Regions from separate parts of the Paraburkholderia sp. MM6662-R1 genome, predicted to be linked through region 2. Evidence: riboswitches for the same ligand, from Rfam matches in the RefSeq annotation. Region 2 holds a riboswitch; the other holds the start of a gene.
The links. Region 2 has a riboswitch for glycine ahead of OKW39_RS43505 (D-amino acid dehydrogenase). Riboswitches for the same ligand answer to the same signal wherever they lie in the genome.
Positions count from the first base shown of each region.

Region 1: linked by a shared signal. The riboswitch ahead of gcvT (glycine cleavage system aminomethyltransferase GcvT) and the one ahead of OKW39_RS43505 (D-amino acid dehydrogenase) in region 2 are both predicted to bind glycine.

Region 1 is NZ_JBNDLV010000001.1:2,635,171-2,638,201, reverse strand. It holds gene OKW39_RS12375 (oxidoreductase) at 1-273, shown strand, start outside; gene OKW39_RS12370 (hypothetical protein) at 493-843, shown strand; glycine riboswitch at 1,062-1,163, shown strand; glycine riboswitch at 1,185-1,344, shown strand; gene gcvT (glycine cleavage system aminomethyltransferase GcvT) at 1,425-2,540, shown strand; gene gcvH (glycine cleavage system protein GcvH) at 2,600-2,980, shown strand.
Region 2 is NZ_JBNDLV010000005.1:133,490-136,520, reverse strand. It holds gene OKW39_RS43515 (M24 family metallopeptidase) at 1-115, shown strand, start outside; gene argE (acetylornithine deacetylase) at 216-1,439, shown strand; glycine riboswitch at 1,533-1,622, shown strand; gene OKW39_RS43505 (D-amino acid dehydrogenase) at 1,769-2,971, shown strand.

The DNA of each region.
Region 1 (3,031 bases), on a different contig from region 2:
AAAGCGGGCCTGCGCCCCGGCGACGCAGGCTTCGGCGCCGGCAACAGCCCCGGCGTGCTGCGCGTGCTCGAAGGCGACGAGGAAGTCGAGTGCGAATTGCCGACCCGAAACGGCGAGTACGCAGGCTTCTATATTGCGTTGGCCGACGCGATCCAGAACCGCGTCGCATTTCCGATCAGCACGCGCGACGCGGTCGACGTGATGACGATCATCGACCTGGCCGCGCGCAGTTCCGAGCAGGGTGTGCGACTGCCGTTCGAGCGCATTCGCTGAACCCCGCCCCGCTGTGCGTCGACACCGCGCCACCACGATCTGTGTACCAAAAACGGGACCGCCTTTAGCGCCGCGAAGGCTGTCGGCGCTGGCTTTCCTGACGTTCCGAAAAAGGAACATAACGTTACAAATTCGCCCGCTGCAGAGTCAGCGGGCATTCTTCGTCAGCCGTTGCTAGTGAGGTAGCAACCCAACACGACAACGACTCCGGGAGAATCCATGTCTCGAATCATCCGTGCCCTTGTTGCATGCGCGCTGCTCGGCTCCGTCGCCGCCTGCGTGGTAACGCCCCCGCCGACGCCGCATCCGGGCCCGACTCCCCAGCAGATCGCGGACCAGCGTCTGCATCAGGTCGACGGCCGCATCGACAATCTCGCGCACCGTATTGATAACCGCGTGAATCAGGGCTATTACCCGCCGCCGCAAGGCGCCGCGCTGCATCATCGTCTCGAGACGATTCGCCAGGAAGCGCATGACATGGCCGCCCAGCATGGCGGCGGTTTGTCCGCGGAAGAACAGCGCGTGCTGAATCAGGAACTGGACAATGCGGCTCATGCGATCGGCGAGTGAGTCAGCGAGCAAGTGGGCAAACCGAATCGGCAAACGAGCCACCAGGTGAGCCCCCACTACCGCTCATCGTGCGGTCACGGATGGCACCGGGAGAAGCAACTGAAAAGCGCGGGCACCACGGTCCGCGCTTTCTTTTTGACGCCCCCGAACAGCCACAGCCGGCCCCACACCGCTCCCGGGCCTTTATTTGACAAGCCCCGGCCCGTCGCGTAAATTCGCCGCACGCGTCGGGAGAGCGTGCTGGCAGGCGAAAAATCGCAGGCCGCGCCGCCGAAGGGGCACACCCGCAAACTCTCAGGCAAAAGGACCGACCGCGTCGAAAAACCCGTCTTCCGGCGGCTTTTTCGCACTCTGGAGAGCGGCAGTAGCCATCCGCGCGCACCTCGTGCACCGCAGGCAGGCTGCCCACCGAAGGGGCGCGCGTTTCACCGTGACGAATCGAGCTCATTGAGCCGGTCGCGGCGGCGCAATCTCTCAGGTATCGAGGACAGAGGGGTCATGCAGAACCACGCTCGCAGGCACACGGCCGCGAGGCAGTGCGCCGCATGGCCTTTTTTGTTTCGCGAGATGCCCGAGGCCCCATGACCGAACTCAAACACACCCCGCTCCACGCCGCTCACCGCGCGCTCAATGCTCGCATGGTCGACTTCGGCGGCTGGGACATGCCCGTCAACTACGGCTCGCAGATCGAGGAACATCGCGCGGTGCGTACCGACGCCGGCATGTTCGACGTGTCCCACATGTGCGTGGTCGACTTCACCGGCGAGCGCGTCCGCGCGTTCTTCGAATACGCGCTCGCGAACAACGTCGCGAAGCTGCAAACGCCGGGCCGCGCGCTCTACTCCTGCATGCTGAATCCGAACGGCGGCGTGATCGACGACCTGATCGTCTATTACTTCGCCGAAGACCACTTCCGCGTGGTCGTCAACGCCGGCACCGCCGACAAAGACATCGCCTGGTTCGGCCAGCTCAACGCGGGCGGCTTCGGTCTCACCATCACGCCGCGCCGCGATCTGGCGATCGTCGCCGTGCAAGGCCCGAACGCACGCGAAAAGGCCTGGCAAACCGTGCCGGCCGCGCGCGCCGCGACTGAAACGCTGAAGCCGTTCAACGCCGCGCGCGTCGACGGCACGCCGTTCGGCGAGCTGACCGTCGCGCGCACCGGCTATACCGGTGAAGACGGCTTCGAGATCATCGTGCCGGCTACCCACGTCGAAGCGCTGTGGAATGCGCTCGCGGCCCACGGCGTGCGCCCGGCCGGTCTCGGCGCGCGCGATACGCTGCGCCTCGAAGCCGGCATGAACCTGTACGGCCAGGACATGGACGACAATGTCTCGCCGCTCGACGCGGGCCTCGCATGGACCGTCGACCTGGCCTCGCCGCGCGAGTTCGTCGGCAAGAGCAGCCTCGAAGCCGACGGCTCGCGCGCCGCGTTCGTCGGCCTGATCCTGCTGAAGGAAAACGGCAAGGCCGCGGGCGTGCTGCGCGCGCATCAGAAAGTCGTCACGCCGCACGGCGACGGCGAAATCACCAGCGGCACGTTCTCGCCGACCATGCAGAAATCGATCGCCTTCGCGCGCGTACCGAAAGGCGTGCAGCCGGGCGACACCGTGCACGTCCAGATTCGCGACAAAGCCTGTCCCGCAAGCGTGGTAAAACTGCCGTTCGTGCGCAACGGCAAGGTGCTGGCGGTCTGAGCGGCCGGCGCACGCCCCTACATTCAAACACTACCGAACATACCGTTCAGGAGCATCCAATGAGCATCCCGGCCGAACTGAAATACACCGAATCGCACGAATGGGTCCGCACCGAAGCGGACGGCACGCTGACGGTCGGTATCACCGACCACGCGCAGGAAGCGCTCGGCGACATCGTCTTCTTCGAAGTCCAGGAACTCGGCAAGTCCGTGACCGCGGGCGACACCGTCGCCGTGATCGAATCGGTGAAGGCCGCCTCCGATATCTACGCGCCGGTCTCGGGCGAAGTCATCGAGGCGAACACGACCGTCGCCGACTCGCCCGACACCGTCAACAGCACGCCGTACGACAGCTGGCTGTTCAAGATCAAGCCGGCCGCCGATGCGTCGCTCGACCGTCTGCTCGACGCCGAGGCCTACGCGAAGTCGATCGGCGCCTGAGTCGCCGTTTGTTTTAACCGTCAGGCGCGGCGCTCGCACAACGGCGCGCCG
Region 2 (3,031 bases):
GGAGTATCAGGAGGGCAAGATGATCTTCCATGAAGAGAACATCGCAATTACGGAGGACGGCATGCCGGATCTCTTGACTGTCCGAGCGCCTCGAGAGATGTGGCGGGTTCGTTAGAGCGAAGTGTTCACAGGCAAAAATGCGTTGCCTGACATTTTCCTGATACCCCTGCAATTAAGTTTCCGCGCATGAGTCACTACCCGAAGGCAACCAATTGATGATGCAATATGCAACCAACGTCGACGGCAGCGACAAGCAACAGCAACGCGATAGCGATGCGGTCCAATGGACACGACGGCTGGTCGGATTTGATACGGTCAGCCACAAAAGCAACTTGGCGCTTATCGATCTCGTCGCCGGCCATCTCAAGACGATCGGCCTCGACGTCACGGTCCTCCCCGATGGTAGTGGTCAGTGGGCCAACATACTGGCCACCTTACCTGCGCAGGACGGGAGCCGAACGGGAGGGCTTATTCTCTCCGGGCACACCGACGTTGTCCCGGTAGACGGGCAAGACTGGTTGACCGATCCATTTTGCGCCGAAATCCGGGAGGCGCGCATCTATGGACGCGGCGCGTGCGATATGAAAGGCTTCATCGGCGTAACGCTCGCGCTTATTCAACGCCTAGCGAAGCTGCCACACGAAAAGCCGGTGCATTTGGCTTTCTCGTTCGATGAGGAGGTCGGATGTACGGGAATCCCCATATTGATCGAGGAACTAGCACGCCGAGGGTTGAATGCCGAAGGCTGTGTCGTCGGCGAACCTACAGATATGTTGCCGGTATATGCTCATAAAGGCCAGAGCGCTTATCGCTGCTGCGTGCACGGAAAAGCGGCGCACTCTTCATTGACCCCCTACGGCGTCAATGCAATCGAGTATGCATCATTGCTGGTAAGACATGTCCGCGACACTGCAGATGATCTAAGAAGGACCGGCCCCTTTGACAATGCATTCGATGTTCCCTACTCCACCGCACAGACAGGGTTGATATCGGGTGGCATCGCGACCAACACTGTTCCCGATACGTGCGAGCTAAGCTTCGAGTTCCGTACCTTACCCGGTGTAGATCCAGACGACTGTTTTCAGCGAGTGAGAGAGTACGCGTACCAATCCGTACTTCCCCAAATGAAAGAAGAGAACCAAGCGTGCAACATTGAGTTCTCGCGTATCGCTGACGTGCCAGCATTCGAGGCTCCCGATGAGGCTCAACTCACGAAAGTCGTCAGACAGTTGCAGCAAGATTTTGTGCCTCGGAAAGTGGCGTATGGCACGGAGGCCGGGTTCTTTTCGAAGGCACAAATCCCCACACTCATTTGCGGGCCGGGAAGCATTTCGCATGCACATAAAGCAAACGAGTTCATATCTCTTGAACAACTTCGCTCCTGCGAGGTCTTCCTGAACAACCTCATTAGTTACTTTTGCAAACGCACTTCGGCATGACTTTGAGTAGTTCGATATGGGCGTCTTAGACTTGTATTCAGGATAACAAACATTGCAGGAATATTTGCACTGATGTAACGTAGACAAGTTCCAACATGCAGTATGGAAGAGTTCGTCTTCAAGACGGCGCCGACGGAGCAACCGCCCCGGAAACTCTCAGGCGAAAAGGACCGTGCTGTTGGAGCATCTGGAGAGCGGCGCTGCGCGCGCCCACCGAAGGGGAGCCATTGTTCGATTGAGTAATGGCGAAACTCTCAGGTACATGAACAGATGGTGCATTGAGCCAACCACAAATCAGTGGCCGGCGTTCTAAACCATCTGGGAAAACCATGTCACGTATTGCTATCATCGGCGCCGGCGTTACTGGCGTCACCACCGCGTATTCGCTTTTGCAACGCGGTCATCAAGTCACCGTCTTCGAACGTCACCGCTATGTGGCTATGGAGACCTCGTTCGCCAATGGCGGCCAACTTTCCGCATGCAATGCGGAAGTCTGGAACAGCAGCGCAACGATATTGAAAGGCATCCGCTGGATGTTAGATCGTGACGCTCCCCTCCTCCTCAATCCGAAACCAAGCTGGCACAAGTACAGTTGGATCGGCGAGTTTGTACGTCAGATTCCTCGGTACAAGGAAAACACTATCGAAACTGTCCGACTCGCAATTGCTGCGCGTGATCCTTTTTTCAGCATTGCCGAGCGAGAAGGCATCGAGTTCGACCTTGAGCGTCGGGGCATACTCCATGTCTACGGAACGCGTAAGGAGTTCGACGCAGCTGCGCGCGTGAACGAGATACTGCGCGAAGGTGGCTTAGTCAGAAATCCGGTGTCCCCTGAAGAAATCGCTTCTATTGAACCGAGTCTTTCAGGCGAGTTTTACGGGGGGTTTTTTACCGAATCCGATTCGACCGGCGACATCCATAAGTTTGTGCGCGGATTATCCGCAGCTTGCGAACGGCAAGGGGTCGTGTTCAAGTACGAGGCGCTGGTCCGTTCAATAGCGCATGACAGTCACGACAAGATCGTTATTTCCTTGGAGCAGGGCGAGCAGGTCTTCGACGCTATGGTCATCTGTGCAGGGGTGGCAAGCCGGGCGTTTGCCTCGATGTTGGGTGATCGAGTGAACATCTATCCGGTCAAAGGATATTCAATCACTGTCAATCTAGAAGATGAACAGAGTCAAAGCTCCGCTCCATGGGTCAGCTTGCTCGATGACCGGGCAAAGATTGTTACCAGTCGACTCGGTCCGACTCGATTGCGCGTTGCCGGAACTGCAGAGTTCAATGGAATGAATCGCGACATTCGTGCAGATCGCGTGGCCCCGCTTGTGGAGTGGACTCGACGGCATTTTCCCGGCGTCTCCACTTCCAGCGTGATTCCATGGGCGGGCCTCAGACCTATGATGCCTAGTATGTTGCCGCGGGTCGGACGGGGGCAGCGTCCAGGCGTCTTCTACAATACCGGTCATGGGCACTTGGGATGGACCCTATCGGCTGCGACCGCTGAGACGGTGGCTCAAGCAATTGATAGATAGAGACAATGGGAACGGCCGGCTGTGAAGCCGGCCGGTGTTGAGAAGTAACGCTCTATATAC